3 regions of the Rhizobium centroccidentale genome follow, and region 3 is predicted to be linked to each of the others. Evidence: predicted binding sites of a transcription regulator. Region 3 holds the regulator's gene; each other region holds the start of a gene.
The links. The regulator PhoB, encoded in region 3, activates phosphate uptake and scavenging genes when phosphate is short. The targets are predictions, from matches to a motif close to TGTCATNNANCTGTCAT.
Positions count from the first base shown of each region.

Region 1: the regulator PhoB is predicted to act here: its motif matches at 3,014-3,030, upstream of PH562_RS03085 (DapH/DapD/GlmU-related protein).
Region 2: the regulator PhoB is predicted to act here: its motif matches at 4,327-4,343, upstream of PH562_RS28785 (Orn/Lys/Arg family decarboxylase).

Region 1 covers NZ_JAQJCG010000002.1:250,038-257,302, reverse strand. Annotated here, with positions in the region: gene ligA (NAD-dependent DNA ligase LigA) at 1-1,234, opposite strand, end outside; gene PH562_RS03090 (CDP-diacylglycerol diphosphatase) at 1,581-2,321, shown strand; gene PH562_RS03085 (DapH/DapD/GlmU-related protein) at 2,343-2,975, opposite strand; gene recN (DNA repair protein RecN) at 3,176-4,849, opposite strand; gene PH562_RS03075 (outer membrane protein assembly factor BamD) at 4,862-5,731, opposite strand; gene lpxC (UDP-3-O-acyl-N-acetylglucosamine deacetylase) at 6,019-6,975, opposite strand.
Region 2 covers NZ_JAQJCG010000033.1:18,501-25,765, forward strand. Annotated here, with positions in the region: gene dinB (DNA polymerase IV) at 1-663, opposite strand, end outside; gene PH562_RS28775 (hypothetical protein) at 1,031-1,330, shown strand; gene PH562_RS28780 (GNAT family N-acetyltransferase) at 1,343-1,903, opposite strand; gene PH562_RS28785 (Orn/Lys/Arg family decarboxylase) at 1,925-4,282, opposite strand; gene PH562_RS28790 (NCS2 family permease) at 4,449-5,801, opposite strand; gene PH562_RS28795 (adenine deaminase) at 5,850-7,265, opposite strand, start outside.
Region 3 covers NZ_JAQJCG010000016.1:98,205-105,469, reverse strand. Annotated here, with positions in the region: gene pstC (phosphate ABC transporter permease subunit PstC) at 1-1,357, shown strand, start outside; gene pstA (phosphate ABC transporter permease PstA) at 1,387-2,688, shown strand; gene pstB (phosphate ABC transporter ATP-binding protein PstB) at 2,704-3,519, shown strand; gene phoU (phosphate signaling complex protein PhoU) at 3,571-4,284, shown strand; gene phoB (phosphate regulon transcriptional regulator PhoB) at 4,316-4,999, shown strand; gene PH562_RS20625 (GcrA family cell cycle regulator) at 5,192-5,719, opposite strand; gene PH562_RS20620 (aspartate aminotransferase family protein) at 6,144-7,265, shown strand, end outside.

The sequences.
Region 1 (7,265 bases), on a different contig from region 3:
CGACGATCTGCGGGATAACGTCGCCAGCCCGCTGCACGATCACAATATCGCCGACGCGGATATCACGGCCATCGCGGATCGGCTCGCCCTTGTTGCCGATACCCTTGATGTAGTCGGCATTATGAAGGGTCGCATTGGTCACGACGACGCCGCCGACCGTGATCGGCTCCAATCGCGCGACCGGCGTCAGCGCGCCGGTGCGGCCGACCTGGATATCGATCCCGACCAGACGCGTGAAGGCCTGCTCCGCCGGGAATTTATGCGCGGTCGCCCAGCGCGGCGAGCGCGAGCGGAAACCAAGGCGAGCCTGCAGTTCCAGGCTATCGACCTTGTAGACGACACCGTCGATATCATAATCGAGATCCGGCCGCTGCAGCCCTATCTGATCGTAATGCGCGAGAATATCGGCAACCGAATTCAAGCGCTCCATCAACGGGTTGACCGGAAAGCCCCAGGATTTGAAGGTCTGCACCATGCCGTATTGCGTATCGGCCGGCATGTCCGACATCTCGCCCCAGGCATACGCAAAGAATTTCAACTTGCGGCTCGCCGTCACCTTCGCGTCGAGCTGACGCAGCGATCCTGCCGCGGTGTTGCGCGGATTGACATAGGTCTGCTTGCCTTCAGCTTCCATTTGCGCGTTGAGCGCCAGGAAATCGCTCTTGGCCATGTAGACCTCACCGCGCACTTCGACGACGGCAGGAGCGCCTGCGGGCAAGGTCTGCGGGATTTCCTGGATGGTCCTGATATTGGCGGTGACATTCTCGCCGGTCGTGCCGTCGCCGCGCGTCGCGGCGCTGACCATGCGGCCATTCTCGTAGCGGATCGACATGGAAAGGCCGTCGATCTTCGGCTCAGCAGTAAAGGCAATCGAATTATCCGGCAGGCGGCCGAGGAAACGATAGACGCTGGCGACGAAATCCTCGACATCCTCCTGCGAGAACGTGTTGTCGAGCGAGAGCATCGGTCTTGCATGGACGACGGGAGCAAACGTCTCAGATGGCGCCGCGCCGACCCGCCGCGACGGGCTATCGGCGCGAATCAATGCGGGAAACCGCGCCTCGATGGCATCATTGCGCCGCTTCAGCGCATCATACTCCGCATCCGAAATCTCAGGCGCATCCTTGCCGTGGTAAAGCGCATCGTTGCGCGCGATCTCCGCAGCTAGATAGGCAAGCGCCGCGGCCGCTTCCTCTTCGGTCAAATCCTCGACAGGCTTCTGTTCGGTGCTCATGAATCTACACTCCCCGATTTTGAAGATGTTTTAGAGCACTTCCGTAAAAAGTGGGAAGCGGTTTTCGGTCCGGAACACGGAAAAACAAAGGGAAAATCTGCATTTCAGTTACCGAACGCCGATAACCATCATGGTAGCGTTCACGACAACTTTACGCCATGATCGGCCGTTCTTGGTGTTACAGATGCGGGAAACATCGGCCTCGATACAGCCTTGGTGGAATTCTCTTCCCAATTCCTGGACTGCGGCCCTTCCCCGCCTATCGCAGGCGATTTAAGATAAGTTATTATGAGAACGAGAGACCTCTGGAAATGATCGGATCGTCAGCAGAAATTCGAAATCACGCATGAAGCATCGCCTTGCCGTTCTCTCCATTTTTCTCATCGCTGCAGTTTTGATCATGAGCTCGTTCGTCAGCCGCTCTGCTTTAGGGCTGGTCGTTAGAGCTTGCGAAGTCAACTCTACCCTGACAGGCTCACCATATCCGTGCCTCAAGATAGTCCGGTCGCAGGAGCCATTGTCTTCATACGTTGTTCTTCGCGAGCCGGCCGACAAAGAGCGAACCATTCTTGCACCGCTCGCCGATGTACCCGGCATCGAGGACCCACGCCTTCTGGCCACGGGAGCGCCGAACTATTTTGACGAAGCGTGGAGAGAGCTGTCAGCGACCGATCCGCGTGCAATGAAAGCTTCGCGACAGAATTTTGCCCTGGCGATAAACGCAGCCAGTTGGCGCACACAAGACCGACTTCATATCCACATGGGGTGCGAGACGCCTCGCTTTAGGGCGCTCTTGAAGGCCCATGTGACGGAAATTGAAAGCGGCCGGTTTACGGACCTGAAGACGCGAGCTGGTTGGTGGGCAACCTTCCATGCAGCCGATGACCTCTCGAATTTGAACCCGCTGAAGCTCGTCGCAGACGGCGTTGATGGCGCCCGTTCAAATATGGAAAACGTCGTGGTCGGCGTCTTTGGCTCGATATTGCCGGACGGACAGCGTGGCTTCTATATTCTCGCGAGAATAAACGAAGCGCACAAATCCCGCGGGTCGGCGGAGGATATGATCGATCCTAAATGCCAGCTCTAATGCATGTTGCTCAGACGCGGATCAAGACCAGCGCTCGCAAAAGGCTTCTATGTCGCTTGACTGAAAATCGACAAGCCGCTCCATGATGGTTTCGAACGGCCAATCCCACCAGGCAATGGACGTAAGTCTCTCTGCGATACTTCGCGAAAACCGCTCTCGAATGAATTTGGCGGGAATACCGCCGACGACAGTATATGGTTGGACATCTTTCGTGATGACCGCACCCGCTGCAAGCACGGCGCCGTCTCCAACCTTTACGCCCGGCAAAACGATCACGCCATGACCAATCCAGACATCGTTGCCGATGACGGCGCGGTCTTCCTTTCGCCGATCGAAAAAGGCGTGGTCCCGCACGGCGCCCGCCGCGTAATATTCCGGACAATAGGTGAAGCGATGCATGGACGGCCGGTCCATCGGGTGATTGGGAGCGCCAATTCTGACCTCCGCCGCAATGGCACAAAACTTTCCAATCGTTGCGTCACCGACAATGCAGCGCGGCCCCAAGTAGGAAAAATCCCCCAGTTCGGCCGTGTGCAGAGATGTGTCGGCTAAAATCTCGCAGCATCTGCCTATGCTCGAATCCCTTACGTTCGCCGTCGAGTGAATAACGGTTTCTCCGATTTTTGGGCGATTGGGCTGTGCGGTTGAGTGCATTGACGTTCTCCGGATTCTGGCCTGCCTAACCGGGGACGATGAAGGCTATATGACGCAAGACCGTCGAAAACCGAGGCAAGACGTCGGTGGCAGATGACGAGTTCAGGCGCGCGTCAGCGCTATAATCGCTGACCTTGCTGCTATGTCTGCTTCGGGCAAGTGGTCGCCGGCATCTGCCTCGGACGTCGCCATGGGAGAGATCACCCGTTACCGGCTAGCAAGCGCTTGGCGGCTGCCCTCGCCTCTTCGGTTACCGAAGCACCCGCGAGCATGCGGGCGATTTCCTCGGTACGATCCTTCGGTTCCATGGTGGCAACGCGTGTGGAAATCTTTTCCGAGCCGTCCGCGACCGGTCCCTTGGAGATCAGGAGATGCGTTGCAGCGCGAGCCGCGACCTGCGGGGCGTGGGTGACCGACAGCACCTGTACGCGATCGGAAAGGCGCTTCAGCCGCTGGCCGATGGCATCGGCCACCGCGCCGCCGACGCCGGTGTCGATTTCGTCGAAGACGAGGGTCGGCGCCGAGCCGCGATCGGCGAGCGCCACCTTCAGCGCCAGCAGGAAGCGTGACAGTTCGCCGCCTGAGGCAACCTTGGTGATCGGTCCTGGCCGCGTACCAGGGTTCGTCTGCACGTGAAATTCGACGACGTCGATGCCATCGGCCGTCCCGGCCTCTGGGTCGCTTGATATCTCCACCATGAAACGCGCGCGCTCAAGCTTAAGGGCCGGCAATTCGGCCATGACGGCTGAGGCAAGAGCCTCGCCGGCATGGCGACGTTTCTCTGACAGACTGCGCGCGGCAACATCGTAATCCGTCTTGGCGGCGGAAAGCTCGGCGGTAAGACGCGCCAGCCGCTCTTCGCCGGCATCGAGATCAGCGAGATCCGAAATCATGCGTGCGGCCAGGGCCGGCAGTTCCGTCACCGGCACGGAATATTTACGCGAGGCGCCCCGCAACGCGAAGAGACGCTCTTCGACCCGCTCCAGTTCGCGAGGATCATATTCCGTCTTGCGGAGTGCTGTCTCCACTTCCATCTGTGCGTTGGACAGCTGGTCGAGAGCGGCATCGAGCAGCGCCACGGTATCTTCGAGCAAACCCGGCGCTTCGTGGCTCTTGCGCTCCAATCGGCGCACCAGCGATGCGATATGCGGCACGGGCGATGCGTTCCCATTGAGGAATTCGGAAGCCTCGGCGATATCGCCGGCAATGCGCTCGGCCTTCATCATCCGCGAGCGCTTCTCAGCCAGTTCATCCTCCTCGCCATCCTGCGGCGAGAGCTTCTCCAGCTCCTCGACGGAGGCGCGGAGATAGTCCGCTTCACGCGCAGCCTTCTCGACCTGCTCGCGATGCTTCTTCAAGGTGCGATCGGTATCGCGCCAGATTTTGTGCAGCTTGGCGACCTCCTGTGCCTCTTCGGCAAGGCCGGCAAAGGCGTCCAGCAAGGTGCGGTGCGCGTCGGTATCGACAAGGGCGCGGTCATCATGCTGACCGTGAATTTCGACGAGGAGCTGGCCGATCTGACGCATGAGCTGCACACTGAGCGCCTGGTCGTTGACAAAGGCCTTGGTGCGGCCATCGGCGGATTGGACACGACGGAAAATCAGATCGCCATCATCGTCGATGCCATTTTCGCGCAGGAGCTTGCGCGCCGGATGCTGTGTACCGACATCGAAAACCGCAGTCACCTGGCCGCGATCCTCGCCATGGCGCACGAGCCCGCCATCGCCGCGCCCGCCAAGGGCCAGCGACAGACTGTCAAGCAGGATGGATTTGCCCGCACCCGTCTCGCCGGTCAACACCGAAAGTCCGGACTCGAAGGCAAGATCCAGCCGCTCGATCAAAACGATATCGCGGATCGAAAGCTGGATCAGCATATGCGCTCAATCTCACGTCCCAAGAAGAAGTTTCTTGCCCGCTCTGGAAATCCAGGAGCCCGAATTTTCGCTCGGCTCCACGCCGCCCTTCTGCAGCAGCTGATAGGAATCCTTATACCAGCGGCTGTCCGGATAGTTGTGGCCGAGAACGGCAGCTGCCGTTTGCGCTTCGGGTACGATACCCATTGCATAATAAGCTTCGACGAGTCGCGCCAGGGCTTCTTCGATCTGGTTCGTCGTCGGATACTGCTCCACCACCACGCGGAAGCGGGAGATGGCAGCCAGATAATCCTTGCGCTCCAGATAATAGCGGCCGACCTGCATTTCCTTGCCTGCAAGCTGATCCTTGGCAAAGCGGATCTTTTCCTGAGCGTCGCTGACATATTGCGACTTCGGATAGGTGTTGACGAGCTTGGTCATCGCCTCGATCGTCTGCTGCGCCGCACGCTGGTCCTGCGTCACGTCGACGATCTGCTTGGCATAGGACGAACCGACCAGATACTGCACATAGTCGGCATCTTCCGAGCCCGGATATTGCTTGAGATAGGTATTGCCGGTCTGTACCGCCTCATCATAGCGACCTGTGCGGTATTTCACGAAGGTGCTCATCACCAATGCCTTGCGCGCCCATTCGGAGAAAGGTTGCTGCTGGTTGATGGCATCGAACTTCTTGCCGGCCTCGGTCATGTTGCCGGCCTTGATGTTGGCAAGGCCCTGATTGTAGAGCATCTCCGGCGGATCGGTCTCGACACCGAGCTTGGTGATGTCGATATCCTTTTTCGTATTACATCCCGTCACCACCGCACCGGTACCGGCCAGAAGGAGCGATACGAGCAAAGCCCGTGCTGTGATATTCATGCGTTCAGACCTTGCAAAACCCATCGGATGACTGTCCCATAGCCGTCGTTGCGGAGACGGCGTTCTCTCTCGCTGGCGTTTCTAGCCGCAAAAACACCATCAGGGCAACGCATTGATGGTGCATTAACGCATTTTTGTGGCAAAGACCGCATATCCGCAGCCTTTAATCACTGTTTTGACAGCGATTTCTCATACCGTCCCTTCCGCATACCGCCACATCGCGAGCGAAGGCAGACCCGATGAGTCGCCGCCAAAAAAAGAGCCGCCCTTCATCAGAGCGGCAGCTTTGTCTCATTTCGATCCCGAAAAAATCACGCCGACCAGGGAGCGAATTCAGGAGCGTTGACTGCGATGAACTCGCGACCATGACCGCGCTGACGCGGTGCAGAGGTTTCGACGACCTCGTAAGCCGAAGCGTCGCTGAGCAATGCCTTCAGAGCATTCGCATTCATGCGATGGCCGCCGCGATAGGAGCGATAGCAACCAATGAACTGAGCGCCGGCCAGAGCCAGATCGCCAACGGCATCGAGCGTCTTGTGGCGGACGAACTCGTCCTTGGGATAACGCAGGCCTTCGACATTGATGACGGTGTTATCGTCCGAAATGACGACCGAATTTTCCAGCGACGAACCCAGCGCATGGCCCGAAGCCCAGAGAGGTTCGACATCGCGCATGAAGCCGAAGGTACGGGCACGCGACAGTTCAGTCTTGAAGGTCTCAGCGGTCAGATCGCCTTCCCACTTCTGGCGGCCGATCAGCGGGCATTCGAAGTCGATCTCGACTTCGAAGCGCGTGCCGTCATAGGGCCGGAACTCACACCAGGAACCGCCGGCCTCGATCCGCACCGGCTTGATCACGCGGATGTAGCGACGCTTGACACCGAGCGAGACGACACCCGCCTGTTCGATCGCCTCGATGAAGGGATAGGAGCTGCCGTCCATGATCGGCATTTCCGCACCGGACACCTCGACGACGACGTTATCGAGGCCGATCGCATAGATCGCAGCCATGACGTGCTCGACCGTCGCAACGGAGCGCGCCGGAGAAAAACCGAGAACCGTGCAGAGATCCGTATTGCCGACCTGCGAGGAAACGGCGCGCAGTTCGGTCACATCGCCATTGTCATGCAGGCGCTGGAAAACGACACCGCTGCCGGCTTCGGCGGGGTAGAAGGTGATCGACACGTTGGCACCGGAATGAACGCCAATACCGGAAAGTGTCACAGGGTTTGCAATGGTGGTCTGAAAACCAAGCAATCCAATTGCCATGTAATTCTGCCTTCGTCTGTCTGATCCAGGCCGGGCGGTCATCTTCGGACGCTTACCCTTTATTGCCGGTTCAGTCTGTTAACTATGCCACGCACCTCACATACATTCGTCACCGAATGTGATTCAGCGGGCTTGCTTGATATCTACATACGCGCCAGGGCATCGCATTCCAAATCACTGTTTCTTTCGTTTTGTTACGAAAGCAGCCAATTGAATTCGTTGGATAATTTTAAATAAGACAATCGTTATAAAATAAGAAAATCCGGAGCCTTTCGGCCCCGGATTTCTCC
Region 2 (7,265 bases), on a different contig from region 3:
GAGGGATTTCGATTTCAGATCCAGCCCGGTTTCGATCCCGTATTTGTGCATGCGCTCGGCGGTCGCCGGCCCGACGCCGTGGAACTTCTTGACGGGAAGCGTTTCGACGAAGGCCGGCCCGTTCTTTGGCGTAATGACAGCCTGGCCGTTGGGCTTGTTGAGGTCGCTTGCCATTTTGGCGAGGAATTTGTTGTAGGAAATGCCGGCCGAAGCATTGAGGCCGGTGACCTGCTTGATCTTGGTCCGGATCTCCAGCGCGATCTCGGTGGCGATTTCCATGCCCTTGTTGTTCTGGGTGACGTCGAGATAGGCCTCGTCGAGCGACAGCGGCTCGATCATCGACGTATATTCGGCAAAGATCTCGCGGATCTGCTGCGACACTGCCCTGTAGACATCGAAGCGCGGCGGCACGAAAATCAGATTCGGACATTTGCGTTTTGCCGTGACCGACGGCATCGCCGAGTGAACGCCGAAGGCGCGGGCCTCGTAGCTTGCGGCCGCCACGACGCCGCGTGCAGCTGACCCGCCGACCGCAAGCGGCTTGCCGCGCAGCTCGGGATTGTCCCGCTGTTCGACCGACGCATAGAACGCATCCATATCCACATGGATGATCTTTCGGACGGGGGTTGCGTTGGCGTCATTCATGGCGATCTCGGTCATCATGCTGCAGGTTCAAGCATGGGCCCTTCAATTGCAGAATCCGAAACAAATACAGAACATATCATCGCTTATCACGATATCAAACCGGCTCCGTTGCCGTGCCGGAAAGACGCAGGCAAATCTCTCCGCGGCAGTCATTTGCAAGTGCCACCTTGAGATGCCTTCGAGGCTTCTTATTTCTTGTCCGTCCCCCAATACGGAGCCTCACAATGGGCCAAATCGCAACCGAATCCCTTTCCAACCTGCTGATGGAAATCCTTCCGCCCGAGCATGACGAGGAATCTCGATCTAACGGAACCGCGTGCCTATGCTGCCAAAAGCAGCGATCTGCACGAAAGATGGATGAGGACGGCTGCGGCATATGTGACGAATGCCTGGCGCCATGACGGACGGCGCGCTGTCGGACTTCGAAGCTGCGCTTGCAAAGCTGTCCGACGGCTATTCGGAGGGGCGTTTTCGAGGTCGCCCCTGGGGTGTCACGGTCAAGCGATCGGCTGACGGTAAGCGAGTTTGGCTCTATGGCGAGGAGCTCGGCGGGACCGATATCGTCAGCTTCAATCTCTATGTCCTCTCCGGAGCAAGCCTCACCCTCAAGCCCTGCGAAATGTCCGCGTCGAAGGTCGTGGATTTCGTTTTGGGCTTCATGCCAGCTCAAACGCAGCCGGTATAGGCCCGCTTTGCTTCAGCGGGTGGAGAGCGGCGGCGGAGGCGGCTGCGTGGTTGAGCCGGGACCGAGCGAGCGCTGGACCATCACGGTATCGGCCCAGCGGCCGTAGCGATAGGCAACGGCTGGCAGAAGGCCGACGCGAACGAAGCCGAAGCGCTCGTGCAAGGCGAGAGAGGCTGCGTTGTCGGCGTCGATATAGCCGATCATCTGCCGGAAGCCGGCCGCCGCGCAGGCGTCGATCAGTCCGCGCATCAGCAGGCTCCCGACACCCTGGCCGACATGGTCGTGATGCACATAGATCGAATGCTTGACGGTGTAGCGATAGGCCGGGCGCTTGCGAAACAGCACTACATAGGCATAGCCGACAACCTTCTCACCCTCGATCGCAACGACATGCGGGAAGCGTTTGTCCTTCAGATTCTTGCGCCGTTCGCGCAGATCATCCGGCTGCGGCGTGTCGCTATCATCAACCCCGGCCTCGACGCCGCGATGAATATGGCGGCGATAGATTGCCAGCATGGCATCGACGTCGCTCTCCCGGGACGGGCGAACGATGATTGTTTTATCCTGCTTCATGACCAATCCGAATTTTCCAGCCTATTCCGCGACGACGTAGGTATAGAGCCGGATTTTGCCGGATGCATCAATCTCGCGATAGAGCCCCTGGATCTCCACCTCGAAACCGGGGAAGGTGTTGAAGCAGGTTTCAAACATCTTGAGATAATCGATCATGGGCTTTGCCTGCTCTGTCAGGCGCTCGCCCGGCACGATGGTCGCGATCCCCGGAGGATAGACGACGAAGGGTGTCGTCGCGATGCGGCCGGCAATGGCGTCGATCGGCAGATAGTCGACATCGTTGCGCACAAGGCAGCGCGCAGCATCGTGCGGCGACATGGCGATCGGCGGCAGGTGTTCGGCGGAAAACTGTTTTGTCTGCAGGGCGCTCACATCGGCCTGGCGGAAGAAATTGTGCATTTCAGCGCAAAGATCGCGCAGGCGCACGCCTGCATAGCGGCCGGGACGGCGGCGATAGAATTCCGGAATTGCCTCTTCCAGCAGCGCATTGTCGTCATGAAGCTTTTTGAAGGCGACAAGGCCGCTGATCAAAGTGCCGGCCTTGCTGGCCTCGACACCGGGTGTCAGAAGGAACAGCAGCGAATTGAGGTCGTTCTTTTCCGCGACGATACGGTTTTCGCGCAGATATTGTGCGACTACGGGTGCCGGTATGCCGTGTTCGGTATATTTCCCCGTCCGACGATCAAAACCCGGCGTGAGCAAGGTCAGCTTGTTCGGGTCCGTCATGGCAAAGCCCGGCTCCATGTCGGAAAAGCCGTGCCATGCCGCGTCGGGCGTCAGGTGCCAGAAGGCGGGATTGGTGGCGAGCTGGTCGGTCGCGACGCTTTCCCACGGCACGTCATGCACGGCGCCTGGGCTCGACACATCCGGGATCGCGACCCGATCCGGCACGAAAGGCTCGAAGAACCAGCGGCGCTCGGGACGATGTTCTTTCTCCTCGAATTCGCGGCGCACGGCGCGGATTTTCTTGCGCAGTTCGATACCGAGACGGATCGTGTCGTCCCAGAGCACTTCGCCCGAGCGGCCCTTCATCATCTGCGCGCCGACGTCGAGCGAGGCGAAGAGCGGATAGAAGGGTGAGGTCGAAGCGTGCTGCATGAAGCTTTCGTTGAAGCGCCGGTGCTCTACGCGGCGCTTCTGGCCGGTAATGTGCCTATCCTTCATGTGGATCTGCGAGGCCTGCGAGAAGCTTGCCAGCTGCTTATGGGTGGATTGGGTGGCGATAATGCCAGGCGCATCCGGGCCAAGGTCGGAAAGACCCATGGCGAAGCGCCCGGCATAAAGCGGGTGAAACTTCATGAAGCCCGCCCATGCTTCGTCGAAGAGGATGTAGTCGCAGAGATGGCCGATCCGCTTGAGGATCATCTCGGCATTGTGAATGGTGCCGTCATAGGTGCATTGCTCCACGACCGCGACGCGGAACGGGCGGGGCTTCTTGTAGGCCTCCGGATCTTTCACCAGCGGATGGGTGCGGATACGCTTGCGCAGCGCGTCCTCGTCCATTTCAGCGAAATCCATAGGACCGATCAGGCCATAGAGATTGCGTCTGGTCGGAAGATAGACCGGAATGCCGCCCGAGATCATCAGGGCGCCGTGATGGGCGGCTTTGTGGTTGTTGCGGTCGAACAGCACGAGATCGCCATCGGTGACGAGCGCCGAGAGCGCGACCTTGTTTGACGTGGAGGTGCCGTTCAGCACGAAATAGGTCTTTTCGGCGCCGAAAATCTTGGCCGCTTCCTTTTGCGCGGCAAGAGCTGGTCCCTCATGGGTCAGGAGGTCACCGAGATCGAGCACGGAATTGTCGAGATCGTCGCGAAACACCGCTTCACCCAGATGCTCCATGAACACGCGGCCGATAGGGCTGCGGCTGTAGAAGATGCCGCCATTATGCCCTGGGCAGGTCCAGAGGTGGTTGCCTTCCTCGGCGTAATCGACAAGCGCACCGAAGAACGGCGTCTTCAATGTTTCGGCATATTGTTTCAGCCGGCTGATGAGGCTCTTTGCGATGAAAGCGGGCGTTTCTTCCGACAGGAAAACGTAACCGTCGATAAAATCGAGGACCTCGACCGGCACATCCTCGAAGCGCTTGCGGCGGATCAGCAGAATAATGGGGAATTCGAGGCCGCGCCGGCGCATGAGGTTGATGAGGGCGGCTGTCTTGCCTTCTAAACCCTTCTTGCCCCAATCGACCAGCATGCAGCCGATCGCGGCGTCGGTCTGCACCGCGATCTCGGCATCTTCGAGATTGCGCGCGCGCACCACCTCGAAACCGGAGCGTTCGATCTCCTCGACGATCTGGTTATAGCGGGCACCTTCCAGGTCCTCATTGTCGAAGGTTGGCGTTGCGAACAGAAAGTTGAAACGTCTGAAATAATCCATATCGATACCCGCTCCTGATTTGGCATGAGGTGTCGGCGTATTTCATGACATGGATGTGACAGAATAGAGGACGTCCCAAACCCTATCGATGGCCATCGCCGGGCAGGTCGCTGGCCCGCCGTTTCATGCCGGATTGCGAACGCGGAATTTATGGATTTGTGGCCGCTCAGTGAGCGGCAACGGTCCAGAAATAATAGGCAAGCGGGATGGCGAGAAGGTACATGCCGATCGAGACCTGCCTCGCCTCTCCCGACAAGATCTTGACGATGACGTAGAATAGCAGTCCTCCAGCGATACCGGTGCCGAAGCTATTGGAGACCAGGGTCAGAAGGACCATCATCAGGGCGGAAAGACCATCGGAGAAATTCTCCAGGTCGACACGCTTCAGCGCGCTGAACATCGACATGCCGACGAGGACCAGGGCGGGTGCGGTGGCGGCGGCCGGGATCATTAGCGCAATCGGGGTAAAAAGCAAAGTGAGCGCGAAAAGAGCCGCCGTTGCCAGCGAAGCAAAACCGGTGCGTCCGCCTGCCTCCGCGCCGGTGGCGCTCTCGACCAGCGCCGTGGCGGAGGGAATGCCGAGCAGCGGACTGATCGTGGCGGCAATCGAATCGACGAGGAACGGCTTGCCCAAATCCGCCATATTGCCCTCTTCGTCAACCAGACCGGCTTTGGCGCCGACCGCGAGTGTCGTGCCTAGGGTCGAGAAGAACTCGGATGCGAAGAAGGCAAAAAGATAGGGGAAATAGTCTATCTTCAGCGCACCGAGGAAATCGAGCTGGAGGCCGATCTCGGAGATGCCATGCGGCGCTCCGAAGAGTGCCGTGGGCACTTTGGTGACGCCGAGCGGAATGCCGAGCAGCGTGCTGCCCAGGATGGCCCAGAGGATCGGTCCCGGCATTTTTCGCCCGCGCAGAAAGACGGCGAGGAAGATGCCGAAGACGGCAATGATGGCCTGCCCGGAGCTGAACGAGCCGAGCATGAGCGCGTGGCTCTTGGCGTTGACGTCGACGAGACCGGCATTCTTGAAGCCGAGAAGGGCGATGAACAATCCGATCGCAGCGCCGAGCCCGAGCTTGATCTGGGCCGGAACCATGCGAGCGATGACTTGTCGCACGCCGAGCACCGTCAGCAGAACGAAGATCACACTCGACCAGAAGGAGATGGCAAGACCCGTTTGCCAGGGAATGTGCTCCACGGCTGCCATCGTCGGCCCCACCAGAACCGAGCCACCGATGCCCGGCCCGACAACGAAGGGCATATTGGCATAGAGCGCCATGAACAGGGTTGCGCCGATGATGACGAGAATGGTTGCGGTCGTCGCGGCGGCGCGGTCGATGCCACCGGCGGAAAGCAGGGAAGGGATCACGACGAGAAGATAGGCCGCTGCCAGGAAGGACGTCATCCCGGCAATGATTTCCGTCTTCGTATTGGTCTTACGCTCGCCCATGCGAAAGTAGGTCTTCCACCGCGGCTCCGACGTATCATCCGGTTGCCCGACATTCGTATTTGGGGCCATTGTCTATATCTCCTAAGTCGGCAAACGTTGCCGTGCGGTCTGATGACCTCAGTTTCGGCTTGCAGCCAGAAGCGGTCTGATATCCTGGGTGGTTCCGTCGGTAAGCCCGAGATCGGTGACGTGCGGGCCGGGGTTGCAGGCAAGGCTTGCCCCGACGACCGCCTTGAAGGTGCGAACGGGCGGCATCCAGTCAGCGATGGCATCGGCTGCGGCACGCAGCCTGGCGAAGTTGTCGGCCACCTCTTTTGCAGGCGCATCCGACAGCAAGCCGCAGACAGGTAGGGCGAGCACGGCCGTAACCTTGCCGTCGGCCGCCGTCGCCATGCCGCCGCCGGCCTCGATGACCGCATTGGCCGCCGCAGCCATATCCGCAGGATCGCGGCCGAAGACCGTGAGGTTATGGCTGTCATGCGATATGGTCGTCGCTAGCGCACCGCGCCAATGGCCCCAGTCCTCCAGGATGCCGATGACCGGCGTCGGCTCTTTTCTGCCATGGCGGTGGATGACGGCCATCAAGAGCATGTGATCAGGCAGAACGGGCTTGCCATCTTCGACTTTGACGACCGCCTGTCCCCATTTCGTGAATCGCGGGCTGACGACGGTGTTGACGCGAGCATCAGTCATGCCTGGCAGAGTGATGGTGAAGTCGGTGGCGGAAAGTTTCTCAAGCTTTACGGTGTCGCGATAGGCATCCGAGGACACGCTCTTGCCGCTTCCAATAAGATTGCCGTCTCTGGCAACCTCACGCCCCGATGCATAGACGCGGTCGACCACGATCTTTTCGAGATCGGAGAGGATGACGATATCGGCGCGGCGGCCGGGCGCGACCAACCCCAGATCGTAGCGGTTCAGCCACATGGCGGCGTTGAGCGTGGCGGCGCGAATGGCATCGATAGGCTTCATGCCATAGCCGATCAAACGTCTTAGAACGGATGACATTGCGCCATCATTCACAAGGTCGTCGGGGAAGACGTCGTCGGTGCAGATCGTCAATGTCTGCGGCAGATGCGGCAGCTTTTTCAGCACTTCGACAACGCCAGGCAGGACATAGTCGTGGGAACCGCGTAGCTCGATGGTCAGGCCCGCCCGCAATTTCGCCAGCAAGTCCTCGCCCGAGGTGAGCTCGTGATCGGATTGGATGCCTGCGGCAACAAAGGCCTGCAACTCCGCGCCTTCGAGCCCGCGGGCATGACCGCAGACGCGCTTGCCGCTTGCAAGTCCTGCTTCGACGATGCCGCGCATCGGCTCGCTTCGCTCAAGGACCCCATGCATGTTCATCACTTCGGCAACGCCGGAGATCTCCGGCCAGCTGAGCATGGTTGCCATTTCGTCTGAGCGGAATTCTGCGCCGGCAAGTTCCAGGCCGGGCGCAGAAGGGACGCAGGATGGCGCCAGGGTCAGGAAGCGCAGCGGCAATTGGCGTGTTTCCTCAAGCGCCCACCGAATGCCGTCGAGGCCGGCAAC
Region 3 (7,265 bases):
TCACGGTGCCTATGCCGCTATCTGGGCTGTACTTCCGCCCTTGGCGCTCGTTTGCGCCTGGCTGATCGTCACTCCCATCGTCATCGACCGCCTGGTGACCAAATCCTTTCCCGACGAGGTTCAGTCTCTGCCGCCGGCTGAACTCAATCTCAGCTACGGCATGGTGCGCAGCATCGCCCGCGGCATGCGCCTGCTCGACAGCCGGGAGCTTGCCGACGTCGCAGGCGGCAAGGCCGATCTGCAGTTGCTGCTGGCGCAGAAGGGAGTTCCGCTCGCCGTTCGCCCCACTGGCTACATGATCGATGCCGCCAACAAGTATAACGGCATGCGTGAAGTGAGCCGGTTGGTGATGTCGGCGGCGGCGATCGTCCTGTCGCTGCTCTGCGCGGTCTACGGTCTGCGCGCCATTGCCCCGCGCTTTCGAGCCCGCAATCGTGTGGAACAGGTCATTCTCGGCGCACTGATCGTCGCTTCCTCTATCGCAGTGCTGACGACGGTCGGCATCGTCGTTTCCATGCTTTCGGAAGCCGCACGCTTCTTCGGCATGGTGCCAGCGAGCGAGTTCTTCTTCGGAACCGTCTGGGACCCGCGCTTCACCAGCGCCGGCGCTCAGACCTCAGGCACCTTCGGCCTGATCCCATTGCTGGCGGGCACGATTTATATCGGGCTCGTGGCCATGCTCTTCGCCGTGCCCATCGGTCTGTTTGCTGCGATCTACATGGCCGAATATGCCTCGGCTCGCGTCCGCTCCATCGCCAAGCCGATGCTGGAGGTTTTGGCCGGCATTCCCACGATCGTCTACGGCTTCTTCGCCCTTGTCACAGTCGGCCCCTTCCTGCGCGATATCTCCGCCGAGATCGACGGGCTGATGACCGGAAACTACAGAAGCTTCATCGAGGCGCAGAGCGTTTTGACCGCCGGCTTTGTCATGGGCGTGATGCTCATCCCTTACGTTTCGTCGCTGTCGGACGACATCATCATGGCGGTGCCGCGTTCGCTGCGCGACGGTTCGCTCGGGCTTGGCGCCACGCGGTCGGAAACGGTCAAGCGCGTGCTCCTGCCGGCCGCTCTTCCCGGCATCGTCGGCGCGCTGCTGATGACTGCGTCGCGGGCGATCGGTGAAACCATGATCGTGGTGCTGGCAGCAGGCGTTGCCGCGCGCATGCAGTTCGATCCCTTCGAGCCGATGACGACCGTCACGGTGAAGATCGTCAACCAGCTGACCGGCGATCTGGAGTTCACCTCGCCGCAGACGCTCGTCGCCTTCGCTCTCGGCATCACGCTGTTCTGCCTGACACTCTGCCTCAACGTCTACGCGCTCTACATCGTCCGTCGATACAGGGAGCAATACGAATGAGCGGCGTCGTATCCTCCTCTCAGCTCAACATGCCGCGCGGGTTGACGCCGGGTGTGCCCGTGCGCCGCGATATCGGTATCAAAAAACGCTATGCCGCCGAACGCCGCTTCCGCGCCTATGGGATTACCGCCGTCATCTTCGGTCTCATCTTCCTGATCATCCTGGTCTCGACCGTGGTCCGCACTGGCTATACCGCCTTCGTTCAGACCTCGATCACCCTGCCTATCGAATTCACCGAGAAGGTGATCGACCCCGCAGCCAAGCGCTCCGGCGATCCGAAGGTGCTGATCGCAGCCAACTATCCGGTTCTCGTGCGCGATGCGCTTGTAAAGGCGCTTGGCATCGATCCGGCCAATCGCGCGCTCGTTCGCGAGGCGACGGCGATGGTGTCGGACGGCGCCAGGATCGCACTGCGTGACAAGGTCGTCGCCAATCCTTCGATCATAGGGGCGACGCAGAAGGTCACGTTCCTCGCCAGCGCCAATATCGATTCCGCCAACAAGGGCCAAATCGATCTGACAGTCGATGAGAAGGATCGCAAGATATCCGACCGCCAGGTCGCCTGGATGAAGCAACTCAGCGAAAGCGGTGCGCTTTACAAGGCCTTCAACAGCGGTCTCTTCCTGTGGGGCAATTCGAGCCGGCCCGAAGCCGCCGGACTCGGCGTCGCTCTGATCGGCTCGTTCTACCTGATGCTGACCGTTCTCGTGCTTGCCTTGCCGGTCGGCGTTGCCGCCTCGATCTATCTGGAGGAGTTCGCGCCGAAGAACCGGTTGACGGATCTGATCGAGGTCAATATCAACAATCTCGCCGCCGTCCCTTCGATCGTCTATGGCCTGCTGGGCCTCTCGGTCTTCATCAACATGATGGGTCTGCCGCGCTCGGCCTCGCTGGTCGGCGGTCTCGTGCTGAGCCTGATGACGCTGCCGATGATCATTATCGCCACACGCTCGGCGCTGCGGGCCGTGCCGCCGTCGATCCGCAGCGCGGCGCTCGGGCTTGGTGCATCGCGCATGCAGATGGTCTTCCATCATGTGTTGCCGCTTGCGATGCCCGGCATTCTGACAGGCACGATCCTGGGGCTTGCCCATGCGCTTGGCGAGACCGCGCCATTGCTTCTGATCGGCATGGTCGCCTTCGTTGCCAACTATCCGGCATCGCCGCTCGATCCTTCGACGGCGCTGCCGGTGCAGATCTACATGTGGGCGAGCGAAGCCGAGCGGGCGTTCGTCGAAAGGACATCCGGCGCCATCATTGTGCTTCTCTTCTTCCTCGTCGCGATGAACATCGGCGCCATCCTGCTGCGCCGCCGCTTCGAGCGTCGCTGGTAAGGGAGGGCGCACGAAATGAACATGATGACGGAAGCCGCCAGCGAAAGAGCCTTGGCCAAGAAGATGACGACGATCCCCTACAAGATGATCGGCCAGGATGTTTCGGTCTATTACGGCCACAAGCGGGCGCTCTTCGACGTCAATCTGAAGATCCGCGCCAATACGGTCACGGCTCTCATCGGCCCTTCCGGTTGCGGCAAGTCCACCTTCCTGCGCTGCCTCAACCGCATGAACGATACGATCGAGACCTGCCGCGTCACCGGCAAGATCACGCTCGACGATCAGGATGTCTACGACGACAGCATCGACGTGGTGGAGTTGCGCGCCCGCGTCGGCATGGTCTTCCAGAAGCCCAACCCGTTTCCGAAGTCCATCTATGAGAACGTCGCCTACGGTCCCCGCATCCACGGTCTGCATCGCTCAAAGGCCGATCTCGAGCATATCGTCGAGAGCAGTCTTCAGAAGGCCGGTCTCTGGGGTGAGGTGAAGGATCGGCTCCATGACGCCGGCACGAGCCTGTCGGGCGGTCAGCAGCAGCGTCTGTGCATCGCCCGCGCCGTCGCGGTCAGCCCGGAGGTCATCCTGATGGACGAGCCGTGCTCGGCGCTCGATCCGATCGCAACCGCCAAGGTCGAGGATCTCATCCACGAGCTTCGGGAGAATTTCACCATCGTCATCGTGACGCATTCCATGCAGCAGGCAGCCCGCGTCTCGCAGCGTACCGCAATGTTCCATCTCGGCCACCTGGTCGAGGAGAACGACACCGATAAGATGTTCACCAATCCCGACGATTTCCGCACGCAGGATTACATCATGGGCCGTTTTGGTTGATGATGTCAGGCGCGCGGCTCATTTCACACAGTTCACCTTGAGGATAGAAAAATGGTCTCCACTCACATTCTCTCTGCCTATGACGAAGACCTGAAGTTCCTGACGCGCCGCATTGCTGAAATGGGCGGCCTGGCAGAGCAGATGGTTAGCGACAGCGTACGCGCGCTGGTCAACAGCGACGCTGCCCTGGCCCAGAAGGTCATCTCCGACGACGTTGTTCTTGACCATGCCGAGCGCGAAGTCGGCGACAAGGCGATCGTCACCATCGCCCGCCGTCAGCCGATGGCGGCCGACCTGCGCGAAATCATGGGCTCGATCCGCATCGCCTCCGATCTGGAGCGCGTCGGCGATCTCGGCAAGAACACCGCAAAGCGCGTCATCGCCGTGCAGGGCACCGGTGTCCCGCGCCGTCTCGCCCGCGGCATCGAGCATCTCTCCGAACTGGCGCTGAGCCAGCTCAAGGAAGTTCTGGATGTCTACGCGACCCGCTCGCCCGACAAGGCCGTGTCGATCCGCGAACGCGACGAAGAAATCGACGCCATGTACACCTCGCTCTTTCGCGAGATGCTGACCTACATGATGGAAGATCCGCGCAACATCACCACCTGCACGCATCTTCTTTTCTGCGCCAAGAACATCGAGCGCATCGGCGACCATGCCACCAACATCGCCGAGACGATCTATTACATGGCGACGGGCGCGCAGCCGGAAGGCGAGCGCCCGAAGGATGATACCGCCAATACCGTCGGCGCAGTGACGGAATAATCTGGAAGAGAAGAAAGGAGACCATAGGCGCATGGTTCCGAGAGTTGCTGTTGTAGAAGACGAGGAAGCGCTTAGCGTTCTGCTGCGCTACAATCTTGAGGCCGAAGGCTTCGAGGTCGATACGATCCTCAGAGGCGATGAGGCCGAGCTGCGTCTCCAGGAGCGCATCCCCGATCTCCTGATCCTCGACTGGATGCTCCCCGGCGTATCGGGCATCGAGCTCTGCCGCCGGCTGCGTATGCGGCCGGAGACGGAGCGCCTGCCCATTATCATGCTGACGGCCCGCGGCGAGGAAAGCGAGCGCGTGCGCGGGCTTTCGACCGGCGCGGACGATTATGTCGTCAAGCCGTTCTCGACGCCGGAGCTGATGGCCCGTGTCAAGGCGATGCTGCGGCGTGCCCGCCCGGAGGTTCTCTCCACGGTGCTGCGCTGCGGCGATATCGAGCTGGATCGCGAAACCCATCGCGTCCATCGAAAGAGCCGCGAAGTGCGACTGGGGCCGACGGAATTCCGCCTACTGGAGTTCCTGATGTCCTCGCCGGGCCGCGTCTTCTCGCGTTCGCAGCTGCTCGACGGTGTATGGGGTCACGATATCTACGTCGACGAACGCACGGTCGACGTCCATGTCGGCCGCCTGCGCAAGGCGCTCAATTTCTCCAATATGCAGGATGTCATCCGCACCGTTCGCGGCGCGGGCTATTCCATGGAAGCCTGAGCGGCTTGCCGCTCGGGTATCACTAAAGCATGTCGCGCAAAAGTGCGTAGCGGTTTTGCGAGAACGACATGCGCCAGACGGAAAACCTAAAGCATAGGAAGCGAATCTGAAAGATCGTGACGTGCTTTAAATAGCGGCGGAAATAGAAAAACGGGCCTCGAGGGCCCGTTTCTCATTGTCTTGCTGTGACTTTCAGCCGTTGTTACGACGGCGGTCATGCACCGGCTGGTATGCCATGCGCTGATGATAGGTGCAGTAGGGCGAGGAATCCGGGCTGTCATTGCCGCAGAAGTGGAAGTCGTCCTTCAGCGGGTCGCCGACCGGCCACTTGCAGGTGCGCTCAGTCAATTCCGTCAGGCCGAGGCGGCGGGAGATCGGAACGACGACGTTCGATGCCGGCCGATACTGGATTTCATTGACGGAATCGATCTCGATCTCTTCCTTCAGCATGGTTGCGCCCTGCTGGCGGGCGACGACCGTGCGGGTAGCAACGCGCGATCCGTAGGTCGCGGCGCGGGGTGCAGCTGCGCTGCGCTTCGGCGTGCGCGCTGCGGTTGCCGTGCCGCCCGCCTTCGCTCGGCCGGGAAGGTTCAGGCGGTGCACCTTGCCGATGACGGCATTACGGCTCACGCCACCGAGCTGCGCAGCGATCTGGCTGGCGCTCAACCCTTCGGACCATAGCTTTTTCAGCTTCTCGACGCGTTCGTCTGTCCAATTCATGCCCTGTCTCCGCTGTCGCGTTTCCGATGGCAGAATCCCTCACCATTGCCTCGCATGGGAACGAGGCGCGAAACGCTCTAAAATTGTGGTGACTAGTTCCGCCGCATGCAGTCTAGCAATTGCTTTTTAACCTAGTGTGAGGCTGACTCCGTGACAAGAGTCGCGAGAATCTTGAGGAATCGATTTCGAGGTTTTCCCCAACTTGCTGCCCAGGCGTGGCATTTCTGCAATAGGCGCCGCCGAACCTATCTCTTTTGCCCGCAAGCGTTATCTCGCACCTGCTAAAACGCCAGTTTTGTTGACATCGCGGTGCAAAACATCAATAGTGCCCAGGCCGCCGCAAGGCGGCATTTTTGATTTTTTCGGACCCGTTTCATCAAATGGAAGCGATCGGTCCTTAGAGTTGTGATCAGGAGATATGGCCATGGCCGAGACCACGCCGCTTTATGACACCTACATGCGCGCTCCGCTACGGTTCGAGCGAGGCGAGGGCGTCTGGCTGGTCACCGAAAATGGCGAACGCTACCTCGATTTCGCAGCCGGCGTCGCGGTCAACTCGCTCGGTCACGCCCATCCGCACCTCGTTGCCGAATTGAAGGCCCAGGCCGACAAGGTCTGGCACCTGTCCAACCTCTATGAGGTGCCCGGTCAGGAGAAGCTGTCGAAGCGGCTGACGGAAGTGACCTTCGCCGACAAGGTGTTCTTCACCAATTCGGGCGCGGAGGCGCTGGAGTGCGCCATCAAGACTGCGCGGCGCTATCAGTTCGCCAAGGGGCATCCCGAGAAGTTCCACATCATCACCTTCGAGGGCGCCTTCCACGGCCGCACCATCGCAACGATCGCCGCCGGTGGCCAGGAGAAGTATATCGAGGGCTTTGGGCCTAAAGCACCGGGTTTCGATCAGGTGGAGTTCGGTGATCTCGATGCCGTGCGTGCTGCCATCACCGACGCGACGGCTGCGATCCTGATCGAGCCGGTTCAGGGCGAGGGCGGCATCCGCCCCGCCACCAACGAATTCCTGCGCGGGCTGCGTGAGATCTGCGACGAGCACGGCCTGCTGCTGATCCTCGACGAAGTACAGTGTGGCGTCGGCCGCACGGGCAAGCTCTTTGCCTACGAATGGGCCGGCATCAAGCCCGATATCATGGCGGTCGCCAAGGGCATCGGCGGCGGTTTCCCGCTCGGTGCGTGCCTCGCGACGGCGGAAGCCGCTTCCGGCATGAAAGCCGGCACACACGGCTCGACCTATGGCGGCAATCCGCTTGCCATGGCGGTCGGCAATGCCGTTCTCGACATCGTGCTTGCCGAAGGCTTCCTGCAGCATGTGCGCGATGTCTCGCTGGTGTTCCGCCAGGGGCTCGCCTCGCTCAAGGATCGCTTTCCTGACATCATCGAGGACGTTCGCGGCGAAGGCTTGATGCTCGGCGTCAAGGCGGCCATCCCGCAGGCGGAGCTGCTGCAGGCGATCCGCGCCGAGCATCTGCTGGGTGTGCCGGCCGGCGATAACGTTATCCGTCTGCTGCCGCCGCTGGTCGTCACTGCCGAA